4 regions of the Candidatus Enterococcus palustris genome follow, and region 1 is predicted to be linked to each of the others. Evidence: riboswitches for the same ligand, from Rfam matches in the RefSeq annotation. Region 1 holds a riboswitch; each other region holds the start of a gene.
What was found. Region 1 has a riboswitch for magnesium ahead of A5821_RS01760 (MgtC/SapB family protein). Riboswitches for the same ligand answer to the same signal wherever they lie in the genome.

Region 1 (7,689 bases):
AAATGTCTATGGTCAGACGGAAAAACCTTGTCCAAGATGTGCAACACCAATTAAGAAAATAAAAGTCGCTCAACGAGGGACCCATTTTTGTCCGAAGTGCCAGACATTGAAAGCGAGGAATTGATCAATGGGAATGGTCTTAGGTTTGACTGGTGGAATCGCAACTGGGAAAAGTACGGTTGTTAACGTATTTAAAGGATTAGGATTTCCTGTGGTAGATGCCGATGTGATCGCTCGGGAAATTGTTGAAATAGGAACTCCGGCATTAACAAAAATAGCAATTACTTTTGGTTCAGAGGTATTATACTCAGATGGATCATTAGATCGAAAAAAACTTGGAGACATTGTTTTTTCAGATGAAAAAAAAAGAACACAATTAAATGAATTATTATCCCCATTTCTCAAAGAGGCTATTTTATCTCAGATTGCAGCCAAAAAAAATGAAACTTCGCTGATTGTTGTGGATATACCTTTATTATACGAAGGTGGGTATGATGCGTTTGTTGACAAAGTAGCCGTTGTCTATGTACCTGAAAAAACTCAGATGATTCGTTTGATGAAACGAGATAATTTAACTGAAACTGAAGCGAATCAACGAGTAAATAGTCAATTGTCAATTGAAAAGAAAAAAGAAAAAGCTGATATAATATTTGATAATCAAAAAAGCATTCAAGAAACAGAAAAAATAGTGAAGGACTGGGTATTAGAAAATAATTTCTTATAGTATAACAAAGATGCATAATTGTTTTTTCAGAAATTTAAATTTTATGATGAATTGAAAAAAGTTTAGGATGTATAACTGCTGATTATACATCTTTTTTGTTTTTGATAAATTTCAACCTACTTTGAAGCTGATTGTAAAATCTAATTTAAAATAACGATATTGTGTCGGTAAACATAATCGATATCTTGAAATCTGTATTCTCTTTTTTGAACAACAGAAATGTAAAAAACAAAAAGGGAATGGAGAATAGAAAGAAAAAAGAAGTAGCGTTAATTTAGGTGGATATGTTGGTCTGATAAGTGTGATAAATCATGAGGAATAGATTAGGATTGACGCGATTAAAGAATGGTTAATTTAACTAATTGAAAAAATTTAATCGAGTTTAAATCAAACATAACTATGTATATTGGCTAATTTTTATAATGAACTATTTTCAGTTTATTTTATAGCCTACATCAACAATTAATATGGAGTCGGTTTATACCTTGTCATATCCTGCAATTCCCAGAAACGATTTAGCAAATCGAGATAAATGTATTGTGTTTCTTTACTTTCTATTTTATAGTTCATAGGCAATCGTTCTATTATCTCTAAATCGAGTTTGGAGCTATATGGCTCAGAAGAATATGGAGTGCGGAATGAGAGACAAAACAGAACTTTAACAAGAGAGTAATTGAGCAAGACAAGACATTTAGCCTGTTATCTTACTCAGTTATTTTTTGAATCTAGAAAATTGTTATTAAATGAAATCTGAATAAACTAAAAAAAATGGTTAAGAAGTAACAGTTAATGTCTGGTTTCTGAAGCATTTCATGTTATAATATGGAGAGTAAATTAAAACGAAACTTTATAAATAGATAGCATAAGATAAAATGAGGTGAATACTATGCGTTGTCCAAGATGTCATCATAATAATTCCCGTGTAATTGATAGCCGTCAAGCAGATGATGGGCGTGCAATTCGTCGTCGTAGAGAATGCGAAAATTGTAATTACCGATTTACAACATTCGAGCGAATCGAAGCAGCTCCACTACTTGTTATCAAGAAAAATGGTGATCGGGAAGAATTTAATAGAGAGAAAATTTTACGTGGGTTGATTCGGTCTGCGGAAAAACGTCCAGTGGCCATGGAACAAATGGAACAAATCGTTGATAATGTTGAAAACCGTGTTCGTAGTTTGGGTGAAAATGAAGTTTCAACTACTTTAGTTGGTGAGTATGTTATGGAAGATTTAGTCAATTTAGATGAAATTGCGTATATTCGATTCGCTAGTGTATATCGTCAATTTAAAGATATGAGTGTCTTCTTAAAAGAACTGCAAGGTATCGTGGATAAAGCAAAATCTTCAAATTCAGATACAACCAATGAATAAGGAGGTCTTTCCTTGAAAGACAGTTGGAAAGAAGTCCATCCTAAAAGTATTTTTCAAGTAGCCGTACCTTATCCATTATCCAATCAAGAACAAATGATATTGACGCTTTTATATCAGCCGATTATTGGTGCCGAAGCGTTCAGTTTATATTTGACACTTTTATCGGAAGTGGAAGGGAAAGGTACTAGTGAATCACTTTTTCATGCTGATTTGATTACGATGATGGATATGAGTATAAAACAAATCGAAACAGCCCGAAAAAAGCTAGAAGGGATCGGACTGTTGTCGACTTTTGCAAAAAACGATTCTGAGTTAGGTGTGCATTTCATGTATCGTTTAAATCACCCTGAAACTGCTGAACGTTTTTTTAAAGATGAAGTTCTGTCGTTGACACTCTTGAATAGTGTGGGACAAAGAAAATTAGACAAATTATTTGAACGGTTTCAACCAACATTTGTAAACTTAACTAGTTATGCGGAAGTTTCAGTTGGATTTAAAGATGCTTATGTTTTCAAAGAGGAGCAAATTCTATCTCATAGTGAACAGTTAAGCAGAATGGAGCAATCTTTTATCGATCCACGCCCTGCACAAACAGTAAGTGCAGTTAATGAAAGTTTTGACTGGTCGTACTTTCTTCAAGGAATCGAAAAATTAGGAATTAAGTTGCCGGATAATAGTAATGGATTCAAAGAAGAAGTCTTTGTTTTTCACAATCTATTTGGAATCACTGAATTGGATATGATCGATTTTTGCTCTAAGTCATTTGACTATTACACAAGCAAGATTGATATCAAAGACTTTGAAAGAGCAGTCTATCGAACTTATGACCCAGATAAAAAACAAAAACCTAGTGAGTTTCAAAAAAATGATTCTGTTGATTTATCTGCTGAAGATCAACAAACGTACCGTTATAATTCATTAAAAATGAACGGTTTTTCGACACAAGATATTCAAATGATCATGGATAGTGAAAAAAATTTCCCTCTAAATTATTTGGAAGCTTTAAAAAACGAACGTGGTGGGTACACAACGCCCCAAGAACGTTCGCTAGTCAAATATTTAGTGAGTAAGTCTGGTTTGCCTAACAGTGTGATCAATGTTTTAATCAATTACGTCTACAATATCCAAAAACAGCCTACACTGAAAGCTGATTACGTGAATCGAATTGCCAACGAATGGGCGCAAAGTGGTATTTTCTCACCAGAAAAGGCCATTGAACATGTACGTGAAATCGCTAAAAAAGGCAAAGAACAAAAACAAACAAGACAACGTTATGGTCAAAATAATCGGCCGATTCGTCAAGAGACGTTACCAGATTGGGTAGAAAATCCAGTAGAAGAACAAAAATTATCAAAAGAGGAACAAGCAAGGCTAGATAAAGAAATTCAAGATTTCTTGAGTAAAGGAGGTGGCAATTAATGGAAGATGTAGGGAAAGAAATGTCAAAAATCATTCAAAGCAGAGATATGAATGAGCGATACAATGAGCTAGTTGAGGTTGTCTTGAAAGATACGGATGTCCAAACGTTTATTCAGGAAAATCGTGACCGATTAACAGATGATGATATCCGGAAGAGTTATTCAAAATTATATGAATTTGTTCAAGAAAAACGCAAGTATCAGTTGAATGACCCAACAATGATCGCCCCTGGATACGAACCTAAACTAACCTTAAATTTCCATTATATTGATGTCACCTACGTGCCGACAGAAGCGCTGATCGCTAAGCAAAAAGAAGACGAGATTCGTAAAAGAGTTCGTGCAATGGATATGCCAAAAGATGTACGAGAAGCAAGCTTAGGTAGATTTGATACAGCATCGCAAGGGCGTGCTCAAGCGATGGCAGAAACAATGAAATTTTTAAACGAGTATACGTCTAATCCAAAAGAATTTCACAAAGGGCTTTATTTGCAAGGAACCTTTGGGGTTGGTAAATCCTTTTTGCTAGGTGCAATTGCTAACAGCTTAGCCGAACGTGGTTTTGTTACAACAATTGTTCATTTTCCAACTTTTACAGTCGAAATGAAACAGGCAATCGGTAAAGATATGGTCGGTCCTAAATTGGATGCAGTCAAAAAATCACCGGTTTTAATGATCGATGATCTTGGTGCAGAATCAATGACTTCTTGGATTCGAGATGACGTGCTGAGCGTTATTTTACAATATCGAATGCAAGAACAATTAGTGACATTTTTTTCTTCAAACCTTGATTTAAAAGACCTAGAAAAACATTTATCTGTGACGCAGCGTGGTGAACAAGAGCCGTTGAAGGCCCGTCGAATCATGGAACGTATTCGTTATTTAGCGCAAGAGATAACGATGTCAGGTAATGATCGTAGAAATGGTTGAGGTGCTTTTGCGCCCGCTGATATAAGGCAGGGATGTGACTCTTAGAGTTTCCTCCCTGCTTTTTTTCTTTTTTTAAGGGGAGGGTGGTAATGGACTGAAAGTAGTAGCATATCTTATAATAAAGTATCAGTATTGGAGGAGATCCTTATGAAGAAAAGAGTACTAACAATACTAACAATTTTAACGTTGGTTTCTTTAGGTGCATGTGCAAAAAATAAGCAAAATTCGCCAAAGGGAAGTGAAGAAACAGCTATGAGTAGTAAGCAAAATAAAGCTACGGATGAAACATCAAATGACAATGAACAAGCAAAATCAATATTTACAGCAGTTTTAGGTGAGGACGCAAAAGAAAATGAAACTGTAGACCACTCGACCCGTTTAGTTTTAAAGGAAGTTGAGGCAATCGAAGATCCTGAAAAAATTATTGGTATGATGAAAAATGATGGTGTTATTCTGAATGTATCAAAAGATCAATTCGCGGATGGAATCACAAGCAATGAGTTGAAAAAAGGAGATAAAATTCAATTTACATTAGTTGGATTACCTGCAATGACGATGTCGATCCCACCTCAAGTAGCTGGAAATGCAGTCATCAAAGTTGAGAAAATGTAATAAGTATAAGTTGACCGACGTTCTTTTTGTAACGTCGGTAGTTTGTTTTTTATTCTTAAATTAGAAATATTTTTTTGAAATAAATAAAAAAATGTTGACATTTGTTTTATAACGATGGTATAGTGTCACCTGTAAGACAACTAAATAGATTTGTTAGGTGAGGCTCCTATACAAACACAGGCTACTGCCCAAAAACATCGAGAGATGCCAATGGGTAGAACAGGGATTGTCGATTACAAGGCTTTTCATAAGGTAGCTAAAAGCTCTGCTTTTTACGTTGTATAGTGCCAAAACTCAACGACTAGATCATGCAGGCTTTTTTTTGTGCGCTTATTTATGACCTTCCGCTGAGTTTTGGCGGAAGGTTTTTTGCTGTGAATCACTACGACTGGCCAAAGGACAGAGTAGATGATGAACAGTACTTGGCGAACGAAGAGAGAGAAGTAACCTTAATACTGAATCACCCCACCTCGATTCGATCTCATCACTGTCTAAGAGTTAGAACTTAAAGAATTAAAGTCCAGAGCAGATGATGAACAGTACTTAGAGAACGGCGAAAGAGAAGTAGTTTTCGTCTCGAAAAAAGTTCCCACCTAACCTCAAATCTAAGAAAGGGGCAAACCTATGAATTTTTAATCAATATTATCGCAAGTATTTTTGCAGGAATGATCATCGGTGCAGAAAGGCAATGGCGAAAAAAATTAGCTGGGATGAGAACGATGACCTTAGTCACATTTGGTGCTTGCCAATTTGTTTCACTGTCTACTTTGATCCAAGACGATAGTAGTCCGACTCGAATAGCAGCCCAAGTAGTCAGTGGAATTGGATTTCTTGCTGGAGGAGTGATTTTAAGAGAAGGATTTAGTGTGACTGGTATCAATACAGCAGCAACCTTATGGTGTTCAGCAGCTGTTGGCAGCATGATTGGAGCTGGATTTGTGATTGAAGGAGTTATTTGTGCAGTTGCTCTAATGCTAGTCAATATTTTGCTAAGAAATTTATCTTTCAAAATAGATGACTATACCGTGCAAAAAGAAGAGGAACAAACAGATTCGATCCATTATCTTTCTGTTATTGCAAGCAATACTAGTGAGGTCATGCTTAGAACAGAGATTATTCAGTTGTTAGATAAATATTGTTTAACCTTCACTAAGTTTTCATGTACAGATCTAGCAGGGAAAAAAGTACGACTATTTTTGGAAATCGAAGCGACAAGAAATGGGACACTTGCGGTAAATGCGATCACTTCAGAATTATCTCAGTTTTCAGAAGTTATTGAAATCAATCAACTAAACAATTAAAAGAACGGAGGAATCAACATGGTAAAACAGTGATGGTGAAAATCGTAAATTGGAACAGTGAAGAATATTGGGCAGGAATAGACTTAAGAAACAAGTTGCTAAAAACAAGTGCTGGTAAAGAATGGATCAAGGATCTACCTTTAAATGAAGAAAAGGATACCCATGTAGCAGCGATGATCGATGGGATTGTTGTAGGAACCTTACTTCTTTCAAAAAAGAGCCAAACAATAGCACAAATCAAACAAGTGGCCATCAACGAAGACTATCAAGGATTCGGCATTGGAAAAAAATTACTTCAATTTGCTGAAAAAATTGCAGAACTTATGGCTTTTCAAACTGTAGTTTTAACTGGTCGTAAGCAAGCTTGGGGTTTTTATGATCATTTTGGCTATCAAAGTGTGGGGTATGCCTATTCAGATGGACAAGTGACTTTGAAAAAATTTAAAAAAAGAATTTACACTAAAAAAAGAATTGGAACACTTGAAATTATCAAACATATAACGCTAAAGGAGATGGAAACAAATGGATGACAGTAGTCAGATGATCAAGGACTTATGCAAAAAGAAACCTGTTGTTAAAAACATGAGGATACTATTGTCTATTTGTTTCTAGTAGAGTTAAGTAGTTTCCTCCGATGACAACACCTCTTTTTCCATTAGTCCGTTCCTTAAAAAAAATACAAAATCAGTAAAATTGAATTAGTGGTTGTTTATTGCCAGTTGTTCATTATTTTATTGATCAGAGCTTTAGAAAGAAGGAGAAGCAAATGGAGAAAAGAGTATTAGAAACTAAACAGAGTAATCAATCTTATGAGTATTTTGCAAGAAACTCAATAGAAAATATCATAACGTATTTCAAGTCTTCAAAAGGAGGCCTCACCCATCAACAAGCTGTTTTATCTAGAGAAGAATATGGGGAAAATATTATTACACATGGAAAGAAAACACCATTGTTTCTTGAAGTGATCAAAGCGTACTTTACCCCTTTTACGATTGTATTACTTACATTAGCGATCATTTCATTTATTACTGATTATGTGATTGCAGCACCTGCTGATCGTGATCTTGTCGGTGTTTTGATCATTTTAGCAATGGTCTTGATCAGTGGAACAATGACCTTGATTCAATCGGTTAAATCAAATCAAGCGGCAGAAAAATTGAATAATTTGGTAAAGGTGACTGCAACTGTTGTTCGTAGAAAGAAGACAGTTGAGCTTCCGATAGAAGAAATTGTTTGCGGTGATATCGTAAAATTATCTGCTGGGGATATGATTCCGGCGGATATACGACTAACGAAAACCAAAGATTTATTTGTTTCTCAATCTGCCATGAC
Region 2 (7,689 bases), 680 kb from region 1:
AGGCGCAATCGCTTGAACAACTGCGCGCTCTTGGACTGTATCTGCAACAACTTCTACATCAAAATTTTTCAAATAGCGTATTCCACCGTGAACTAGTTTAGTGGAACGAGAGGAAGTTCCTTCTGCAAAATCCTGCATTTCGATCAAACCAGTTTTCATACCAGCAGCACTTGCTTGTAAGGAAACACCAGCTCCTGTAATACCGCCGCCAATGATCAATAAATCTAATTCTTCAGACTTCATCTTTTCAATAGATGCTTGTCTTGTTTTAATTGAAAATGACATACCATTCACTTCTTCCTTTATTTTGATTTATGTTTGAACATTTGTGTGGCTGCGACTGCTTGTTGCCACCCTTCATATAAATCATCCCGTTCTTCATCAGGCATTTTAGCTTCAAACACTTGTCCATCTTCATAAAATTCTTTTAACTCATCTAAGTCTTTCCAAAAACCAACTGCTAAGCCGGCTAAAAAGGCTGCACCCAATGCAGTTGTTTCTAGATTTTGAGCTCTTTGAACGGATGTATTTAAAATGTCTGCTTGAAATTGCATAAGCAAATCGTTATTAGCCGCTCCGCCATCTACTTTCAAGATTGGGATAGCGATTCCTGTATCCTTTTGCATCGTATCAATGATGTCTCTTACTTGATAAGCAACCGCTTGCAAAGTAGCTTTTACAAAATCTTCTCTCGTCGTTCCTCTTGTTAAACCAAAAACAGCTCCCCGTGCATCTGAATCCCAATAAGGTGCGCCAAGTCCTGTAAAAGCAGGTACGACATATACTTCATTTTTATTATGTGATTCTTTTGCTACAGCCTCAGATTCAGCAGCAGTTTGAATCATCTTCAAGCCATCACGCAACCACTGAACGGCAGAACCTGCTACAAAAATACTTCCTTCTAAAGCATAATACACTTTGCCATTGATCCCATAACCGATTGTTGTTAATAAATTATTATCAGAAAGCTGAGGTTTTTCACCTGTATTCATCACGATAAAGGAGCCTGTACCATACGTATTTTTTACCATGCCAGGTTCAAAAGCCATTTGTCCAAACAACGCTGCTTGTTGGTCTCCTGCCATACCTGAAATAGGAATTTCACTGCCATAGAAATGATAATTTTTCGTCAATCCATACACTTCTGAATTCGATGTCGCTTTCGGCAGCATTACACGTGGAATATTCAGAATATCTAAAATATCTTGATCCCAATCTAGATCATGAATATTGAATAACATCGTACGACTTGCATTGGAATAATCTGTTACATGAGTTTCTCCGCCAGTCAATTTCCAAACCAACCAAGTATCGATCGTGCCAAATAATAGCTCGCCTTTTTCAGCTCTTTCTTGTGCCCCTTCTACATTATCTAAAATCCAGCGAACCTTCGTCGCTGAAAAATAAGCATCTACGATCAATCCCGTTTTTTCATGGATCATGTCACCATGTCCGTCTTCTTTTAATTGATCTGCAATCGGTGAAGACTGACGCGATTGCCAAACGATTGCATTATAAATCGGTAATCCTGTTAATTTGTCCCAAACAACCGTTGTTTCACGTTGGTTGGTAATACCGATTCCGGCGATATCAGAAGGTTTGACACCTGACTCGATCAAAGCACCTGCGATAACTGACTGAACGGAATTCCAAATTTCATTTGCGTTATGTTCTACCCAACCAGCTTTAGGAAAAATTTGCGTAAATTCTTTTTGAGAACTGCCAATGTTATTCCCTTTTTTATCAAAAATAATTGCTCTTGAACTTGTTGTTCCTTGGTCGATCGCCATGATATACTTTTGTTCTGTCATTGTTGATTCCTCCTAATGTTTAAAATCCGAAGTGTTAGCCCATTTCATTAGATCAAATAAAAACATAATAGACACAAACTCTCTCTTTTTCCTCAGAAACTAGCTACAATTTGAAAACGCTTTATATTTCATGTATTTATAATATACGCAAATGCTTTTATAAAAACGTCATCTTTTTTTTTATTTCAAAAATAAATGAAAGTTTTTCTGAATAAACCCATCCTACTAACGAAAAAGCCAAAAATAAAATAGCGAACTATCTTTGTTTTTGGCTTTTTCCTCTTAACTTATCTTTTATTGTGCAGTTCTCGAATCTTCATTCTGATTTGATTGATATCATAAGACGATCCTAGTTCTGAAAGCACATAAACCTCTTTAGCAGAACGGTAGGAACTGGGCTGCATGATATTTGTGATCATCAGATCGTAGGTCATTTTCGAATCGTAAGGCTCAATGGTCAGGCCATTTAAATTTTTCAAGCTCAAGACCAATACCTGAGTCATTACTTCTTTATACAAATGATCCATCTTCAAATCAATTCCGATTCGAGTTTCACCGACAATTTCAAAATCAATGATTGCAAGAACACTAAGATACTTAACAAGCGACCATTCATGTAAACTATTGCCTTTTTCATAACGTTCTCCAAAACATTCCAAACTCCTGTCTAAAAGGGTGTGAGAAAACTCCGCCAATTGATGACTGGACAAATTCTGTTCCTTTTGCCAAATATTTTCCCGATCAAACAGCTCTAGCTCTCCTTTGAAAAAGTAAAGCCGACTATGAATCTGAGAGAAATAATAAAAAATCTTCTTCTCAAGGTTCGGGAAAAATTTTTGTGGGCGATAATACAAAATCACATGCTCTAAGACAAACGTATCCGCTAGTGATGTTGGTGTACGTCTTCCTCGAATCAAACTATAATCAGCAAAATCAGATTCCGACAAAACCGACATACTTGTTAAAAAGATAAAATGCAGTAAACTTTCTTCTTCATCGATTTCAAGAGGATATCGACTAAAGAACCGTAAAACAAAAGAACGAACTGTTTGAAAAAAAGGATCTTGTTCATATACTTGACTTTTGCTGTATAATTCTTTAAATGTTTTTGGCTGTACTACGATTCTTTTCTTACTGATCGTCAACCACAAACTGATTTTTAATTTACTATGCTCTTCAAAAGTAAGAGACAACGCTTTTTCTAGTGCTTCGATGATCCTCAGATTTTGAACGGTCAATGTTTTTTCCTGATGGACTTCATAAGGTGTCAAAAACCAATAAATTTGAAAATAAAAATAACGAATCTGCAACTCTTCCCCTTTTAATTGACCATTGCGGATTTTAAGATCGAATTCTTTGAGCAACAAATTTAACTCTTTGATTTTTCTGAATAAAGAAGACTCGCTGATCATAAATTTAGTCGTCAACTGAGCAATCGTAAATTCACGATAATGAAATAAATAATCAATCAACTGAAACTTGATCGATGCTCGAACATAATCTTCTATAACCTTACTAATAGAAAACTGATCTGACATATGGATCGCCACCCATTGCCCGTCATAAAACAGTGAGCAGTCTTTTTCGTATGGTTTCAAATAATAGCCTAGCTCTTTTAAATCACTTTCAAAAGAAGCTTTTGATACTCCTGAATAATCCAATAACTCAGTATCCTTGATCCGGCCACCAGCTAAGATCACCTTCTTTAAAATCCCAATTTCTCTTGCTTCTTTTTTATCTAATAAGGCTTCAATCTTCATCCGCTTCACTCCACAAACCTTCAAAACCTAGCTGGTTCGTGATATCTATCACGTTGGAATAATAAGGATGATATAAAAAATCTTTTTGATAAAAAGCTTCTAAGGTTTGCCCCGTTTGGATTCCAAGTGCCAATGTATTGATTTTCTCCAAGATATCCGCTTTTGAAACCAATTGCGCACCTAATAATTTATGACTTTCTTTTTCATAAATAATTTTACCGAAAATTGTTTCACTACCAGAAAATAAAGAGCTTTTTTGCTGAACATGAGCAACCGAAATAGGCTGGTCATGAAATAATCCTTCTGCTTCCGTCAATCCTGTACTCGCTATATAATAGTCCACAAGTTTTGTCCCGATCGTCCGAATTGAGCCGACAAATGGCGTAGTTGCTTCTACAAGATTTTGAGCAACAACTAGTCCCGTTCTTACGGCATTGTTCACTAATGGGATGTAAAATGTTTCCTTAGACAAACTGTACGGCACTTGAATACAATCACCGATCGCAAAAATATCTGCTTGGGACGTTTGCAAATACTCATTCACAAAAACGGTCTGGTCCGTGTGTGTTCTGATGTGTTCATCTAAATAAGCTAAGTCAGGGCGAACATTCATCGCAAAAATAGCACTATCACATACTAATTCAGATTTTTTTGTTTCGATCAAAAGACCTTCGTCCGTATCCGTGACTTTTTCTACGGTTTCATCAAAATGAAACATCACACCACGAGCGGCCATTTCAGCTTGTACCGGCTGAATCATTTCTTCATCGAAATACTTAAAGAGCAAATAATCCATCCGCTCAAACAGATGCACTTCTTTGCCTTTTTTTAGCAACGTATCTGCTGCTTCTCCGCCAATTTGACCACCGCCGATCAGTGCTACTTTATTACTATTTTCTAAGTGGTTGATCGCATCCAACACCCCAGGTAAAAATTTATATTTTAAAACCTTTTCTGAATCACTACCAAGAATTTTCTGCGACCATTGACTTGAACCTGTTGCTAAAATCAATTTATCAAATGACATAAAAAAGTCTTCATCCTGTTTTTCATATTTGATGATATGCTGTTTTGAGTCCATGCCAACTACTTTTGCACTCATCAGCAAAGTAATCTCGTTGTCGATTAATTGTTGTTCCGAAATAAACTGAGCCGTTTCGATCGGGTCGATCCTCTCATTAAAATAAAGATTGATACCGCCTGGTAAGTAGCCGATGGTTTGTTGTTTCTCGATTAAATGGATTTCAGCTGTGGGATATTTTTTTCTGATCGCTAAAGCAGCTGATACTCCAGCAAATGAAGCACCAATGATTACGACTTTCACAGTAAAACCTTCTTTCTAAGTAAACCGTTTTCCTAAAGAATAGCATACCCCTACTCTTAACGCATAGAAATAAGCTGATATATTTCATAGACAAAAAAAGATCTGTCTGCTCAGTATAAAAAGAGCAGACAGATCACGTTCACTTGTATGATTCCATTTTACTTATCTTTCATAAAATCTTGAATTGCTTGAGCATTTTTTTGTTCATCAAGTTCGATCACGCTTCCTGATTCCGTATAATCATTAAAATTCCATGATCCTTCTACTGGAACTGAAAGTGATTTTAAGGGCTTCACTTTTCCAGAAAGAAAATCCTTCGCCAAATCGATCAATAAACTTGTTGGTACATTTGTATCGATTTTGCCGACCATTTTCCCAGCAACTTGAGGAAGTTCCCAGACTGGAATCAAATCTTTAGATTGCTCAACTAGCGCATCCATCACTTGCTGCTGGCGTCTGATTCGACCGAAATCGCCTTCTTCATCCATTCTAAAACGAGCATACTGCAATAAACTATTCCCATGCAAGGTTTGCTTTCCTTTCAGAATATCCACACCATCTAAGTTAATATCTTTTTCAGCATCGATTGTTACCCCTTTTGGATAAAGTTCATCAATGATGTCACTAAATTCTTTAAAGTCCATGACAACATAATAATTGATCGGTAAATCAAAGTTGGTTTTCAAGACATCTTTTGTCATTTGTGCGCCGCCATATGCATAGGCTGCATTTATTTTATCTTGCCCGCCATCAGGGAACGTTACATAGCTATCCCTCATGATTGAAATCAATTTAGGCTGTTTGGTTTTCCCGTCATAGTGAGCGACCATCAACGTATCTGAGCGTCCTTGGTCTTCATCATCATCTCTAGAGTCATTCCCAACGACCATGACCGTTAGTTCTTTGTCACTCGTTTGTTCATCACCCGTAAAATTTTGGTTCTTATTAGGAAGTTTTGATTCACTCTCCTCTTTGGCTGTTTGGAAGGAAATCGCCGCATAACAGCCTGCGCTTACAATCACCAGCAGAATTGATAACAGGGTAATAATCATTATTTTTACAGATTTTTTCATTGTTTATTCCTTTCTACAGCTCTATTCATTTCTTGGATAAAAGAAAAATCCCCGCACCAAGAAAACTCAGCGAAGGGATTAGATTACAAAGTTTAAATACATGGCATTCGCCACTTACTTATAACTTACCATGATCTTCTCTTCGTTGAGTTTTAGCACTATATAACGTAAAAAGCATTGCTTTTAGCTACTTTGGAAAACGCCTTAATTCGACGAATTCTGTCCTACCCGTGCCTGTCTTTCGACATTTCTGAGCAGTAGCCTATGTTTATATAGGAGCCTCACCTAACAAGTATTTAATTCATTTTAAACTATAAGCGTATCGTATCACAAAGTCAAATTAAATTTTATATAAGAGACTCACTTTTACAACTATGTTATTTAATTGAAAGTACATTACATCTAAAGCTACATTAGATACCCTACATAATAAACAAATATTCCAAACTAAAAAATCTTTACATTTTCTTAAATAATAGCTATTTTCTATCAAATCGTAACTTTCCATAGACAGACAAGGGTTTATCTGTTTCAATGTTTAAAGGACCTAACATTGGGAGGATAAATATGGAAAATTTTTTAGAGAAACAACAAGAATTCTTTTTCAGCTTTTTAACAGATAGTATCGATAATTTTCTATTAGATCATTCTGATGATACCTTTTATGTATTTGCTTTAGACTGCACTATTTATGAAGAAGGTGAAATCAACCTTTACTTTAATACCGTAGACCTTTGGCAAGAAACAACCGATTATTATACAAGTAAAGGTCATACTTCATCACAGTTAGAAGAAATGAAATATAATGCTCGTGACTGGGATGAAAATCAACGTTTTGCCACTCTTCATCTATTTGACGATTGGGTGGAAGACGAACAAGATATTGAAACAGTTCTCGACTGGCTTTGTCAGCAAATAGTGCTCTTAACAGATAGTGAATCATTCGAGCGTATTCCTAAAACAGAAGATTTCAAGGTATTGGTTTACGATCATGATGAAAATCCATCTGACTCACAAGAAAGATTTGAAAAAATCGGAATGTCTGAACTTTTTCAAATAGAATAATAAAAAAGCCTAACTTTTGGGTCTCACAACAGATTGCAAAAGCAGGCTTTTCTATTTTCTTGAAGTTTGTCTTCACCAGCTAAAAAGAAAATGCTAACTCTTCCAAATTAAAAAGTGTTACCAGAATTTCATTTACTTTCTCTGCTAATTTTTTCTCATCTCTGATCTGATCATTTGTTTCGATCTTTGTTGCCTCATTTGAATAAGTCAGAAAATCATATTCTTCTTTAAGTGTGATTTGATAATCAGCTTTTTTATATAATGTATAATCATCAATCTCATCCATTTGATATTCGCGTTTGTAACCATTTTTTAACACAATCGCAGTTAGCAACGTGTTGACCGTCAAAGCTTCTAAGAGAACTGTTTCTTCATCTAATTTCAATGTATAATTTTCATCTTCAATAATGCCGCAAGCATTACAGCCTCCATCTAATAAGTTGACCGTTCTAGTGATTATCGCTCTTTTCATCTGTACAACTCCTTCCTTCTATTTCTAAACACATTATATCAAAAGCAAAACGCTAATGAGACACTATTTTTCCTAAAAAAAATCATTACACACAAATAAGGCTTTTTTTAAATAAAATAAATAGTAAATGACGATAATAACAAATATATTTTAAACATTATGAGAAATTACTCATATATATTTA
Region 3 (7,689 bases), 710 kb from region 1:
AAAGTCTGCTCATCATCAATAAAATGTAAATGAAAATCTGCCGCTGCAACACCTTGAAATAATTCAGGTGTAAAAAAGCCCACAACAGTTCCTGCCAAATCTTCTTTAATAAATTCAGGTTGTTCTTTGGACACTTCAACTAAACGTTTATAAGGTTTTTCTTGCTTAGGCATCGCGCGAATATGGACTTTTTTGAACTGACCATGAATTTTGATTGCATGAAAAAGATTTTCACTCTTCAAATGCTCACGGACCAATCTATTGATATCAAAATTAGATACAATCTTGTTCACCGAAAAAGTAATGACCGGTTTAAAAGTAGTCACGGCAGCATATGGCGTTTCCTGTTGCTCATCTATCACAATCAGCGCGCCATCTTCTCTGCCTTGATAGGCTTTCCCATTTAAAATAATCAATTCGCCATCTAGACCAGATAATGTGCCAATGCCAAAATCACCTCTTTTCAAAATATTAGCAATTGTTTCAGTACCATCCATCAAGCCTGCCATTAAAGCTCCCAATGTCCCGTGCTGATATAAGACTGCTTCTTTTGTCATTATTCTCACCCTTCTAATAAAACTGATCTGGCAAAATTGTTTCACCAAGTTTTTCATTGTCTTGATAATCAATTGGAATATCAATAACTACCGGACCTTCCGTTTTGATTCCAGTTAAAATAGCTGCCCTCAACTCTTCTACATTCTTGACTCTTACCCCTGTTGCACCAAATGCTTCAGCGTATTTCACAAAATCAACCGGTCCAAAATCAACACCAGAAACTCTATGATATTTTAGCTGTTCTTGAAATTCGACCATGTTGTAACGTCCATCATTCCAAATCAAATGAATGATATTCAACTTTTTACGCACAGCTGTTTCAAGATCTTGAGCTGAAAACAAGAATCCACCATCACCAGAAACTGATACTATTTGTGTATTTGGACGAACCAGTGCCGCTGAAACAGCCCAAGGCAGCGCCACCCCTAGTGTTTGCATACCATTGCTAAAAAGTAAATGTCGTGGTTGATAACTTCTAAAATGACGCGCCATCCAAATATAGTGGCTGCCCACGTCAACAGTGACCGTCATTTCATCAGTGACAATACTTTGCAGTGTTTCAATGACCTCCAAAGGGTGCAGCAAACCATTGTCTACTCGTTCTTTCACATCATCCCGTTCCACTAATCGTTCATGTAATGTATTTAAATAATCGATCGCTTTCTCTGATACTATTTTAGCTTCAATACTAGGCAAAAGCACTGTTAATGTTTCTGCAATATCCCCAATCAACTCTCGTTCGGGCTGGAAGTATTGGTCGATTTCAGCTGGAGTATCATCGATCACGATGATTTTTGCCTCTCCTTCAGCATTCCAATTTCTAGCCTCATACTCAATTGGATCATATCCCACAGCAATGACTAAGTCACTACGTTTTAACAACATGTCACCTGGTTGGTTACGGAATAATCCGATTCGTCCAAAGAAATGGTCCTCTAATTCTCTAGAAATCACGCCCGCTGCTTGAAACGTTTCAACAACTGGGATTTTGGTCTTCTCAACGATTGCACGGATCGCTTTAGCTTCTTTATCTGTAGAGGCTCTCATCCCAATAAGCAATACAGGCAACTCTGCTGCTTGAATTAATTTTGAAAGATATTGAATATCCTCTGATGAAGCTGAACCAATTTTTGGATCACTCAAAGGTTTGATGCCTACGGATTTTACTGCGCCATCGACAACATCTTGAGGAATACTGATAAAACTAGCTCCTTTTTTCGAAGACTTTGCCAATCGGTAAGCATTTGCTAGAACTTCCGAAATAGTCTCTGGATCTTGAATTTCCGCACTGTACTTAGTGATCGGTTCAAATAAAGCAGCATTATTCATACTTTGATGCGTTAATTTTAGTAAATCTCTACGTTTCACTTGACCGCCTATTGCCAATACCGGATCACCTTCTGCCGTAGCCGTAACTAATCCAGTTGCTAAATTACTTGCACCTGGACCGCTTGTCGCAACTACTACTCCTGGATTTCCAGTCAATCGTCCCACAGCTGCCGCCATAAAGGCAGCATTTTGCTCATGACGCGTTACTATCAATTCAGGTCCATCATCGACTAAAGCATCAAACAAACCGTCAATTTTTGCTCCTGGAATCCCAAATACATAATCGACATGATGATTTTTTAAACTTTCTACAATCACTTCAGCACCATTTCTACTTTTTTCCACCATCTGTTACACTACCTTTCAAATAATGTTACATAATTTCAAAACCACTTATACAAAAGGGTGAATATTAAAAAAAATACAAAATCGTCCATCACAATAGTACAGTTAATCAACCTGTATCACTTCGTTATTATAGCATGCGATCTTTTATTTGTTTAATGATTTGTTTGCTAAAATAAAACTGTAATCAATTTTTTATATTCCTTGTTTACTTATTCTCCATATCAATATAAGTTTAAGAAAAAATAAAGAAAATATTTAGGCTAAACGTATAAATCGACGAGTTTTCCAACGCTTGTTTCCCTACTAGTTCAACGATCGATCAAAAATCGTTACTCTATCCAGGACTAGACTTATTATGAAAAACTTAATACTTATCTAGTTGACTTTACTAGTGATATTCACTATATTTAGAGCGATCTGAATAACTTGTTAGGTGAGGCTCCTATGGAAACACAGGCTACTGCTCAAAAATGTCGAAAGACAGTAATGGGTAGGACAGGAATTGTCGAATTAAGGCTTTTCACAAAGTAGCTAAAAGCTCTGCTTTTTACGTTTCATAGTGCTAAAACTCAACGATGAGAATGATGAAAAGCCCTATTTGTGCTGAAATCAATCCCCCTTCGCTGAGTTATTCTAAGCGGAGGTTTTTTGTTTTGATAAATAATGTTGACAGAATTCTTAATTTTTTGGAGGTGGATCTACAAATCGAAGAAGAAAATGTCTCTTCATAATGATATGGTATAGAGATTCTTCTTTTATTTCGAATTTACTGTGATTCATTATTTTTAGTAAATAGACTTTTTATCCCCCATCTAAATCAATTCCTAAAGCCAAACTTTATTTGATGATCAATTAAAATGATTAGCGAGGAATAAAAAATGAAAACAGGAATGAAATTTTTAATTTGTATGATTCTTTTTGTTCTCTTGATTTTTACAGGAATCGGGAGTTACACGGCAATCAATTTTCATAACGGGAAAAAAATAGCTCAATCTCAAGTGAACAAGAGCAAAAATACTAATTTTTCTGGTGATCAACAGACAAATATGAAAGAAATCACAATTATGTTAATTGGTGATGATGGTCGTGAAGATGATGAAGATGGCGGACGCGCAGATACTTTGATGGTCGCCCACTATAATAGTGAAACTAAACAACCCAAATTAGTCTCAATCATGAGAGATTCTTATGTATCAATACCTGGTCATGGATTAGAAAAAATCAATGCAGCTTATGCATATGGTGGAGCAGAATTAACTAGAAAAGTCCTCAATGACTCTTTTGGATTACCAATCAATTATTATATTTCAGCTGATTTTAATAATTTTATTCGATTGATCAATGAGCTTTATCCAAAAGGGATTGAGATTGATGCGGAAAAAGATATCAATTTAGACAATGTCGACATCAAAAAAGGCAAACAAACTATGGATGGCAATACATTGTTACAGTATGCTCGTTTTAGAATGGACGAAGAAGGTGACTTTGGTCGTGTAAGAAGACAACAACAGGTCATGGACGCCCTGGCAAAACAATCTAAAGATGCCGTTTCCTTCTTACAACTTCCAAAAATTGCTGGTGAAGCTGTCGGTTACTTAGATACAAATATTCCTACTGACCTTCTAGTAGACTTGGCAAAAGATTTTCTAACAGGGAACGTAAAAAGTCTTGAAACATTATCTGTACCAGTTAAAGGGAGCTGGTCATTTAACGATTACACTGATGCAGGCAGTGTATTAGAAATAGACGAGAAACAAAACCAAGAAGCCATTCATAGCTTCTTGAGTGATGGAGCTGCAAAATGAAACAAATGAAAAGATTCTCAAAGATGCATTATTTAGACTTTTATATTCTGATCCCTTATTTTATCTTATGCGTCATTGGCATTCTAATGGTCTATAGTTCAAGTTCTTATCAACTATTAGATAGTGATCTTGGAACTTCTAGTAAAGCAATTAAGCAAACCATGTATTTTCTTTTTAGTATCGTTTGTATGAGTTTTGTTTATCGAATTAACTTGGCGGTTCTTCGTAAACCTAAAATGATGTATTTTATTTTGACCATGACCTTCCTATCCATTATCGCTTTACCGTTTATAGGGACCAGTGTTGGTGGCGCCAAGCGTTGGATAAACTTGGGGGTGCTTTTGTTTCAACCATCTGAGTTAGTTCCTTTAGTAATCGTTCTTTATTTGGCTTCCAATTTAGCTAAAACGGACACACTTGTCCCATTTAGATTCAAGGATCATAAACGCTCACTGCTGGTCGCTATTTTCTTTATGTTTTTTGTGGCTTTGCAGCCGAATATCGCTGGAGCATCAATGATTTTCATTCTTGTTTTAGTCTTGTTTTTATCTAGTGGACTTTCTCCTTGGTTTATGTCGATAGCTTTAATTGGTTTTGTTGCGATAAAACGGTTAGGAACAGTTCTTTTATTGTCGATTCCAACCAATTGGATGCCACAAAAATTCGGGTATTTAGTGACACGTTTTGAAGTGATGCAAAACCCTTTTATCGATCCAACTGGTAAAGGATTTCAAACGTCAAATGCCTACTATGCTATGCATAATGGCGGTTTTTGGGGATTAGGATTAGGCAATAGTATTCAGAAAAAAGGCTTCCTTCCAGCTCCTGATACAGATTTTATTTTTGCTATTTGTATCGAAGAGTTGGGCTTGATTTTTTCTTTAGGGATTTTATTTTTAGTATTCTTTATGGTTGCTCACTTATTCTTACTTGCAATAAGATCAAAAAATCTTTATTATTCTTATCTTTATATTGGTTGCGGGATGTTACTTTTACTTCAAGTCGCTGTAAATGTAGGTAGTTTGTTAGGTTTTATTCCAATGACTGGATTGACCTTCCCCTTCATCAGTTATGGTGGATCCAGCTTACTGATACTGAGTATTACGCTTGGCATCGCTTTGAATGCCCGCGCTACAGAGATTAGAGAAACCACTAGGCAACAGGGAGGTATGGCATGAGAAAAATGTTAAATACCAAAAACGAACCAGTGAATTACGCCCTTCTCTTGCCTGTCTTTCTTTTGATATTAGTCGGTTTCATTGCTCAGTACGGTGCATTCCATGCAGATCCTTCTGTTGAATCAGTTGCACCTTTATTGAGGAAACAACTTTTATGGACTATTTTAGGTATTGTCACAATGTTTGCTACAATGTTCATTCCGATAAAATATTTATGGAAATTTACTCCTGCTCTTTACGGTTTATCGTTATTTGTAATGAGTTTACTTATAAAATTTCATGACCCAATAATGGCAGCCGCAACAGGTACCAAACGTTGGATTCGTATAGGGCCAATTTCCTTTCAGCCATCAGAATTCATGAAATTAGGCTATATTTTGATGTTGGCCTATATTGTTACGAGAAGAAGACAAAAATCGTCGAATCCTTCAACTTTAAAAGAAGATTTTCGCTTATTAGGTGAATTATCACTTGTCAGCCTCCCTGTTTTTGCTTTAATGTTTTATCAAAAAGATTTTGGGACAAGTTTAGTTTTTATTTCTATTTTTCTTGGTATGGTACTTGTTTCTGGTTGCTCTTGGAAGATTTTAACGGTCGGTTTTGGGATTTTAGGTGTAATTGGCGTCAGTGGTATTTTGTTGGTTTTAACTGAGCGAGGACAAACAATCCTTTCCTATCTTCATTTTCAGCCATATCAGTTTAATCGGATCCATGCTTGGCTCAATCCTTTTGAATATGCGGATTCAATTTCATTTCAGCAAGCTCGCGGTCTGACTGCTATTGGGTCTGGAGAGATGTTGGGGAAAGGTCTGTCGAATTTACAAATCTATGTCCCTGTTAGAGAATCTGATATGATTTTCACTGTAATTGGTGAGGCTTATGGTTTTGTCGGTACTTGTGCGTTGATCCTGTTATTCTTTTATCTAATTTATCAAATGCTGATCTGTACGCTAAATGCGAAACGTGAATTTTATGCGTATATTACGACGGGTGTGATTATGTATTTCTTGTTTCACATTCTTGAAAATATCGGGTCTAATATTGGCTTGCTACCTTTAACGGGGATTCCTTTGCCTTTTATTAGTCAGGGCGGTACAGCTTATTTGACTAATTTTATTGGGGTTGGGTTGATTCTTTCGATGTATTATCAGAAGGAGAAGATTTAGCTAGGGACTATTTATTTGAATTAAAAAAAAAACGATGAAGTGAGCTTTTAAAAAGTTGCTTCATCGTTTTATTATTTATTAACGGCTATCTCCTTTTCTTTCCAATTTATTCTAACTCCGTTATCCACTAGTAAAACACTTGATTTTTTAACAGATGGTATTCACTAAACAAAAGAAAAAGCTGAATCCTCTTATATCGAGGATTCAGCTCTCATTCAATTTCTATTCTTCTTCTTCCGCCATGAACGTATTGAATACTTCTTCAATCATATCCCATTCAGCGTCTGTTTCGATTTGTTGTAATTCGCCTTCTGTTCCTTCGTTGTTTTCGATGTATGCATAAGCTTGCAACTCAACATCTTCTTCTTCTGGAACACCTGCAGGATAAAGAAGTACGTAATTTTTACCGAATTCTTCTTGTCCGTCAACTGTTAATAAAATCTCATATAACGTTTCGTTTCCTTGTTCATCAACTAACGTAATATGTTCATGTCCTTCGTGATCGTGATCATGGTTATGTTCTTCTGCCATTTGTCTTGCTCTCCTTTTATCTTATACTTGTTGTTTAACAAGTTAGTTTAAATTTTATTGCCAGCGCCATCTAAATAATTTTGTAAAATCATGACAGCAGCTACTTTATCGATTACTTTTTTTCTTTTCGCTCTAGACGTGTTCGCTTGTTCGACTAACATACGTTCTGCCTGAACGGTGGTCAAACGTTCATCTTGATACGTAACAGGGAGTTGAAACATGTCTTCGATTTTTTTTCCATAAGCCATCGATGCTTCAGCTCTTGGTCCAATCGAGTTATTCATATTCTTTGGTAATCCCACAACAAAACGAGTCACTTCATATTCTTTGACTAATTCTGCCAAACGTTCAAAGCCAAATTCTTCCTGTTCTTCATTGATTCGAATGATCTCTACACCTTGTGCCGTCCAACCAAATGGATCACTTACCGCGATTCCCACTGTCTTAGATCCGACGTCAAGTCCCATTACTCTCATCGAATAGTGATTCCGTGATCGGATAAGTAATATTTAACCAGCTCTTCCATGATCTCATCCCGTTCGTGACGACGAATCAAATTTCGAGCGTCTTGATAACGAGGAATGTAGGCCGGGTCTCCAGAAAGCAAATAGCCCACAATCTGATTGATCGGATTATATCCTTTTTCCTCTAAAGCCTTGTATACAGTAGCTAGAGTCTCACTTACTTCCTTCTTACGACTGTCATCAAAATCAAAACGTACAGTTTCATCTGTAAAACCCATTTATCTACACCTCACTTTTATTCTATTCATAC
Region 4 (7,689 bases), 690 kb from region 1:
AGCCCAGTTAAAACTCTGTATTTTCTGACTAGAGTAATTCTTGATATTTTCTTATATATATTTTCTTGATCACTGTTACTAAGAGTAAATACGCAATGATTGTTGGAATCAAGTAAAAAAAGTAATTTCCTGGAAGTGGTGCAAAACCAATGCTTGCTCCTAAATTCGTAAACGGCAAAATTGTTCCAATTAAAATTCCAACTGAAGTGACGAGCGTCAAGATGCCTGAAGCTCTACTTTGAAGGAAAGGTATTTTTGGCGTTCTCAATATATGAAGTACCAACATTTGTGACCATAGAGACTCAATAAACCAACCTGCATGGAAAATAGCGATAAATAAGAGTTTCTGATCGGCTGCTAATGAGAAAAATCCACCGCCTAAGATAGTTGGACAAATAATAAAATACATAAATAGATAAGTAACGATATCAAAAACAGAACTTGTCGGTCCAAACCATTTCATGAATGAACCAATTGATTTGGCTTCCCACTTCTTAGGCTTTTCGACATACTCTTTATCCACGTTATCCCACGGAACGGACATGCAAGATGTATCGTAAATCAAATTCAAAAATAGTGATTGAATCGGCGCAACTGGTAAAAATGGTAAAAAAATACTCGCAGGAATAACAGAAAATACATTCCCAAAATTTGAACTTGCTGTCATTTTGATATACTTCATTGTATTACTAAAGACTTTGCGTCCAGAAATAATTCCCTGTTCTAAAACCATTAAGTCTTTTTGCAGCAAAATCACATCAGCCGATTCTTTTGCAATATCAACTGCCGTATCTACAGAAATTCCAACATCAGAGACTTTCATAGCTCCTGCGTCATTGATTCCGTCCCCCATGAAGCCAACTGTTTGTTCATTTTTCTTCAACGCTTTAACAATTTTTGTTTTTTGATCAGGTGTTACTTTTGTAAAAATAGTATATTTATTGACCATCTGTTCTAGTTCTGATTCAGATAATTTAGAAATTGCTGAACCATCGATCATTTTTTCAGTCCCCAGACCAACTTCTTTACAAACTGAACGTGTTACTAATTCATTATCACCTGTTAGAATTTTTACAGAAACTCCGTTACTTTTTAATGCTTGAATAGCAGCAGCCGCCGTTTCTTTGGGAGGATCTAGAAAAGCGAGATACCCTTGTAAAATCAGTTCCTGTTCATCTGCAACAGAATAGTCATCTAATTGATTGTTGACTTTTTTATCTGCGATCGCTAAGACTCTTAGACCATCTTCATTTAATTCCTTCACTGTTTTTAATACTTGTTTTTTTATTTTTGGTGTGATCGGAACAACGTCTCCAGCCTGATTGATATGAGAGCATGCTTGCAGCATTTCTTCAACTGCTCCTTTAGTAATCAAAAAGCTTTGATTCGATCTTCTATTTTTAATAACAACACTCATTCTTCTGCGATTAAAGTCGAAAGGAATTTCATCAATCTTAAAATAATCTTCTTCATCGATAGATAACTCTTTCGATGACGCTTCAATAATTGCCTTATCGATTAAATTACGCAGACCAGTTTGGAAATAACTATTTAAAAAAGCAGAACGCAATACTTCCCGATCTTCTTGGCATGAGGTATTGTAATGATATTCTAAAATGACCTTGTCTTGTGTCAGGGTGCCAGTTTTATCCGTACATAAAATATCCATGGCACCAAAATTTTGAATCGCGTTGACGTTTTTCATGATCGTTCCTTCTTTTGCCATATCCCTAGAACCTTTGACCAAATTAGTCGTAACGATCATTGGCAGCATTTCTGGTGTAAGCCCTACAGCCGTTGCAATAGCAAACATTAAGGCTTCACCCCAATCGCCTTTTGTGATTCCATTGATCAAAAATACTGCTGGCGTAATCACCATCATAAAACGAATCAATAACCATGTCGTTTTGTTTACACCTAATTCAAAGCTTGTTTTTTTCTCATCATCTGCAACATCTTGTGCAATTTTTCCAAACAGTGTATTATCCCCAACCCGAACAGCTACACCAACACCACTGCCGCTAACGACATTGCTGCCTAAAAACAATAAATTATCAAAATCTGTTTGGTTATTATTATTTGTAGAAGTAACATTTTTGACTTTTTTTTCAACTGGAAAACTTTCTCCTGTCATCGCTGATTGTGAAACGAATAAGTCCTTCGCATGAATCAACCGCAAATCTGCTGGAATCATGTCTCCTGCTGCAAGATTAACTAAGTCACCACAAACAACTTCGTCCACAGGTATTTCCATTTCTTTATTTTCTCTGGTAACAGTCGCTGTGATCTGAATCATATTTTGTAATTTACTGACTGCATTACTTGATTTCACTGATTGAACTAAAGTCATAGTGCCGCTTAACAAAACCATGACCACCATAATCAAAACCCCAGTAATGTCTTTCTCACTTGGTTCAGCATACACATATTCAGTGAAAAACGAGATAGTTGCTAGTATCATCAATACAACAGTAAATGGTGTGACATAGGATTTTATCACAGTATAAATAAAGGACTTTTTTTTATTATCTGTAATTTTATTTATACCGAATTTTTCTTTCGAGTGTTGAACTTCTCGTGCTTTCAAGCCATCCCAAGAAGAGGAAAAGCTTTCTAAAACTTTATCGATAGATAAATTCGCTATCTTTTGATAAGCTTTTTCATGGATCATGTTCTTCATTTCTTTTTGCATCTAGATTATCCTCTTTTCTTTTAGTTGATCTCTGGCTTATCGAACTATCTTCTGGCACCGTCACCACATCCTTTCCACACAAAAAAGCGCACTGAAAACTCAGCCCGCTTTGCCGTGAGTCTCCATAATCGTTGAGTTTTGGCACTATACAACGTAAAAAGCCCAAGCTTTTAGCTACCTTAAGAAAAGCCTTAATTCGACAGTTCCTGTTCTACCCATTGGCGTCTCTCGACATTTTTGGGCAGTAGCCTGTGTTTGTATAGGAGCCTCGCCTAACAAGAAGAATTACACTGTTATTCTAATGAATTATGCCTTACATTTATAGACAAAAAAAACGATACCTGTATAACTTTTTTTGAATGTAGTTTTTTCGCCATCTTCCTTTTTAAATCATTTATAAAAAAGAATACTTCTATGACAAAAAAGAAATAGTTTATTCAGTTCATTTTATTTACTATATTTGTATAAACGAATCTCCCAAGTTCGTTTATGTAACATCCATACTCCTTTTTACAAAGTAAGCTCTGATGGATCCCACTTCGGCTTTCCCCCGTAGTGGGATTTATATTTCCAAAGTTCATTGTTCAAATTTCATAAAAAGTAATAGCACTATAAATAAAACAGAATGGCTCTATTGGCCAAAAAAAATTATACTAAACTAAGAAACAACCTATTCACTAATAGTTCACTATTCCCTATCAGTAAGCTAATACTGATAAAAGTCCTTTTAATTGGTCGGCTATTACCAATTAAAAGGGCTCTTTTCCTTTATAGAAAACAGTCATTATTTCAAAATAAAAAAATACTATTAATTTTTTGTATATTTTAAAAAAAAAATGACTATTTCATCTCAAATTATTTTATCTTGAAGAGAACCAGCATTTATTTTCAACAGAGTAAAGGAGATGAGCAAATGAAATTAAAACAATTAGACTATTTTTTAGCATTATGCAAAAACAAAAGCTTTACAAAAACATCAGAGGAATTAGGTATTTCTCAGCCTTATTTAAGCACACATATTCGAGAATTAGAGCAGGAGCTAAACGCCCAACTGATAACGAGAGATTACGGCAATAACACCTTAACGCCTGAGGGTCTTGTTTTAAAAAAAAGAGGGGAGAAAATTTTTCAAGAATTTGAAATGGCTGTCACAGAAATCAATTTACTTGTCCATACTGGAGAAACGGCAACCATCAAAATCGGAACAAATTTAGCTGACACTGACTATTTGATTGCAAAAATGCTAACAGACTTTCACCAAAAATATCCATTAGCCTCTATTGATTATGGCTATTACGACAATCTTGAAATAGCTCTGGAAAATAAAGAAATCGATATAGCAGTCGGTATTCTATCAGAAGAGAATTCTAAAATAGCAAGTAGTTTGATTTTTTCAGAATCTTACGTTGTTTTCATTAGCAAAAAAAATCAACTATCTTATCTAAACGAATTGTCAGTAGAGCATTTACTGCAAACCCCTTTAATAAATTATTCAAAACAAATCTATGAAAAGAACATAATTAAAACTTGGATAGAAATAAACCATCCTGAACTTAAAGATAATCAATGTTACGAACTACCTTCAACAATCTCGATATTGAATTTAGTCGATCAAGACTTTGGCGTGGCATTTCTTCCTTACTCATTGGCAGATTCCATTCCGAATTATTTAAGTATTACATCAGTCGAGATCATTGATGGACCTTTCAGAAATATTTCTATTGGTTATCATTCAGACCTACCTCTCTCAAAAGCACATAAAGATCTAATCGAACAACTTCAATTTATTTTTTAACAACAAATTGAAAGGAGAAAAAAACATGGAATTAACTCATTTAAACTACTTCTTAACACTCTGCGAACAAAAACAATTCACTAGAGCCAGCAATCATCTCGGCATTTCACAAGCCGCATTAAGTAAGCAAATAAAAAATCTTGAAGATGAAATCGGGGCAGCACTATTTTTTAGAGCTAAAGAAGAATGTCAACTCACCCCCGCTGGAAAAATACTAGAAAGTCATTGTTGGCGTATCAAACAAGAAATGTTCTATATTTGCGATGAGATCAATGACCTCTCCTTTTCAAAAGAATCTGCATTAACTACGATTAATGTTTCTCTTTTTTTAAACGATCTAGAATTCAAATTAAATGAGACTCTTTCAGCATTGTTTCAAGAATATAAATATTTGAGAATCAATACAATTATTTCAGATAATATCTTTCACTCACTCGAAACATTAGAATCGGATATTGGAATTGGCCCTTCCATAAACAATGTACCTGACACGATAAATAAAATAGATATTTATTCAAACGAATACAAAATCATCATGCGAAAAGGCCACCCAGTTTTCGACCATGCAACAATTAGTCTAGACTTATTTGATAATTATCCTTTTGTATTCTTTAATCAAACATTTCTTGAAACGAAAACAATTTATGATTGGATGAAAAACAGTCTCCCATCAAGATCTCAAGAAATGGATATTCACGTTGATACCACTGAATTGATTCTTTACATGGTAAAAAACACCGATACTTTTTCTATCGTCCCACAATATTTACAACGTCATTTGGATGATCTAGACATCATTTCTATAAATGATGAAAGCCTCCCACTCAGAGTGATGTCGATCTATTATCTTAAAAATAAATATATTGGAAATCAACTAAAACAAGTATTATCATCTTTTATTGATACTTCTTTTTAATGAATTTCATACACTGATTCTTAAAAAAAAAATGTGAGTGGGGACATAACTCTTTGAGTTATATCCCCACTCACATCCTTACAAACCAACTCAGTCACTACTTTTAAAAATCATTTTGTAGATTCTACATTATCCCCTGTTAAACAGTTTTTTTTACTTTTTCTTTTTTTACTACGGACTCTGTAGTTTCGTTGCCAACTTCTTTCGATTCCGAAGTTTTTTCGTGCTTATCTTTCTTGCTTGATTCTAGAGAACTGCTACTTTTTTCAATTCTGGAGGACGACGATCCTTCAGTTTTATCATTGTTCTTTTCCGCATTTTTACCGCATCCTACTAGAGCAACTGAGCAAAATAAGATTGTTGTTCCTAAAATAATTTTTTTCATGGATTTTATCCTCCTAAAAAATAGTAAGCAATTATTTTTGCTTATCGTCCATTATGACAGAATAAAAAACATGAACCATCCTAAAATTTTTATGAATCTATTCCTTTACAAAAAGGCTTAAATACTCCTTAGTCATAGTCCGTTGTTAAATTATTTATCCCTAATGCCTCCATCTTTTTAAATTCATTTTGAGGCACTCCCCATAAATTAACAGACAATCCTTTACTTTGAGCTTTAGCAATTAAGTCTGGCCTATTCACTACACTATCATATTTGATATCTAGACCAGCTTTCCCACCTAAACTACTCGTTTGAGTAATCATTTGTTCATCTAAAGTTTTAGCTAACAATTGAACCTGAGTGTCTGGAAGACGTTTTTTCATTTCCACTAAATTTGGATAATCAAATGAAATGATCACCGCTGTATTAGACATACCATAGGAAGTAATTAAATTTGCAAGATGATCATAATCGCTCGGTTCAAGATTCTTTGCCTTAACTTCAATAAAAGGAATACTCTGTTTATTATTCATGATCGTTAGAAACTCTTCTAGTGTCGGAACAATTAATTGTTCTTGGGAATAATTTTCTTTATTTGATCCTTGATCGATGCGCAAGGCTTTTATCTGAGCTAATGTCAAATCACTGATTTTCCCTTTACCATTTGTCATTCGGTCAACTGTTCTATCATGCATGATCACCCACTGTTTATCCTTTGTCAGCCAAATATCCGTTTCAATTCCCCAACTATCAGATTGTTGGAAGGACGGGATAGAGTTTTCGGGCGCTACTTTATGATTTCCACGATGAGCTACATAACGTATATCATCCATCATTTCACTAATTTCAATATTCTCAGCGGAAATATAGCCCTCAGTCGTTCGATAAACTTTTTTTTCAGAATTAAAGACGATCCCTTTCACATAAGCCATACTGTTTGCTGGTAATTGTTTAGCTGTTTTAGACAAGGTTCTATTTTGAAACAACGTTGTTTCTTGCATGATTCGGATACGGACTGGCCGTCTCAACTCAATCTCTGCAGTGCCAGCCTCACACTCAGCTTTTAATCCATTCATTGTAATTAGTTGGGCACTCGCATGGTACAGACCATTATTAAAAGCGAAATCTTCGTAATCAACATGAACTTTATAGGTATTATCAGGTTGAAGGGTCCCCTCATATACTTTTTTATCACTTTTATCCTCTTTTGACCACACTGGAACTAGTACTTTTTCAATATCAGCAGTGCTTTTAGTCTGAATATTTACATCAAACTGCCCTTTACCAACGTTAGCATTGTCCACTGCAGCTTCTATGCTAGGCTGTTCAACTACAAACTCACCAAAGTCCACTAATTCAGTTTTTCCATTTTCTTTCGTAATCAACAGTTTAATCTGATAACGTCCCGCTTCTTGATGGTTCTTAACCAGAATATCTGTTTCCCATGTACTACTTTCTGGATGATATTTCGCTGGATAGATTTGTAAATCGTTTGGTCCATTTTCTTCACCAAACGTTGGAAATTCAACTTTTTCAATATGTTTCACACTTGACAGATTTACGCTTGCTTTGTAAACAGTTTGTTTATTGTCCATATCCCACAAACGAAAAACAGGTAGCGTTGCTGGTTGTTTGATTTGCTCATCTTGCGGCCATGGATCGATCAATGGCTCAGCAAATTCAGAATTCACTCGACTTCCTTCCAATAAAGGCTCAGTACCTTGGTGAAAGTCAACACCTGATATCTCTAAATCTATTGGGGAAACTTGATACCCATTATAGGACGGCGTAGCGTTATCCTGATAATCGAGGTTGTAATAATACCAAAATAAAAAAGCGATTCCGCCCAAAATCAAGAGTATAAATAACGTCGGAAGTCTAAACAGTTTTCTTTTCTTCTT

Region 2: it holds a riboswitch for magnesium, as region 1 does, so the genes downstream of both, A5821_RS16170 (LCP family protein) here and A5821_RS01760 (MgtC/SapB family protein) in region 1, are expected to answer to the same signal.
Region 3: it holds a riboswitch for magnesium, as region 1 does, so the genes downstream of both, A5821_RS05130 (LCP family protein) here and A5821_RS01760 (MgtC/SapB family protein) in region 1, are expected to answer to the same signal.
Region 4: it holds a riboswitch for magnesium, as region 1 does, so the genes downstream of both, mgtA (magnesium-translocating P-type ATPase) here and A5821_RS01760 (MgtC/SapB family protein) in region 1, are expected to answer to the same signal.

The regions. Positions count from the first base shown of each region.
Region 1 covers NZ_CP147244.1:378,422-386,110, forward strand. The annotation lists gene mutM (DNA-formamidopyrimidine glycosylase) at 1-124, shown strand, start outside; gene coaE (dephospho-CoA kinase) at 128-724, shown strand; gene nrdR (transcriptional regulator NrdR) at 1,611-2,096, shown strand; gene A5821_RS01745 (replication initiation and membrane attachment family protein) at 2,109-3,515, shown strand; gene dnaI (primosomal protein DnaI) at 3,515-4,444, shown strand; gene A5821_RS01755 (hypothetical protein) at 4,592-5,056, shown strand; M-box (ykoK) riboswitch at 5,199-5,369, shown strand; gene A5821_RS01760 (MgtC/SapB family protein) at 5,722-6,357, shown strand; gene A5821_RS01765 (GNAT family N-acetyltransferase) at 6,390-6,887, shown strand; gene mgtA (magnesium-translocating P-type ATPase) at 7,124-7,689, shown strand, end outside.
Region 2 covers NZ_CP147244.1:3,467,287-3,474,975, reverse strand. The annotation lists gene glpO (type 1 glycerol-3-phosphate oxidase) at 1-285, opposite strand, end outside; gene glpK (glycerol kinase GlpK) at 303-1,811, opposite strand; gene A5821_RS16180 (helix-turn-helix domain-containing protein) at 2,099-3,571, opposite strand; gene A5821_RS16175 (FAD-dependent oxidoreductase) at 3,561-4,895, opposite strand; gene A5821_RS16170 (LCP family protein) at 5,054-5,968, opposite strand; M-box (ykoK) riboswitch at 6,100-6,268, opposite strand; gene A5821_RS16165 (DUF4303 domain-containing protein) at 6,536-7,033, shown strand; gene A5821_RS16160 (DUF4809 family protein) at 7,113-7,505, opposite strand.
Region 3 covers NZ_CP147244.1:1,083,673-1,091,361, forward strand. The annotation lists gene budA (acetolactate decarboxylase) at 1-557, opposite strand, end outside; gene alsS (acetolactate synthase AlsS) at 571-2,235, opposite strand; M-box (ykoK) riboswitch at 2,654-2,823, shown strand; gene A5821_RS05130 (LCP family protein) at 3,114-4,040, shown strand; gene A5821_RS05135 (FtsW/RodA/SpoVE family cell cycle protein) at 4,037-5,218, shown strand; gene A5821_RS05140 (FtsW/RodA/SpoVE family cell cycle protein) at 5,215-6,384, shown strand; gene A5821_RS05145 (DUF1292 domain-containing protein) at 6,607-6,915, opposite strand; gene ruvX (Holliday junction resolvase RuvX) at 6,963-7,391, opposite strand; gene A5821_RS05155 (IreB family regulatory phosphoprotein) at 7,388-7,657, opposite strand.
Region 4 covers NZ_CP147244.1:1,065,414-1,073,102, forward strand. The annotation lists gene mgtA (magnesium-translocating P-type ATPase) at 29-2,692, opposite strand; M-box (ykoK) riboswitch at 2,809-2,979, opposite strand; gene A5821_RS05050 (LysR family transcriptional regulator) at 3,606-4,487, shown strand; gene A5821_RS05055 (LysR family transcriptional regulator) at 4,513-5,403, shown strand; gene A5821_RS05060 (hypothetical protein) at 5,543-5,788, opposite strand; gene A5821_RS05065 (glycerophosphodiester phosphodiesterase family protein) at 5,917-7,689, opposite strand, start outside.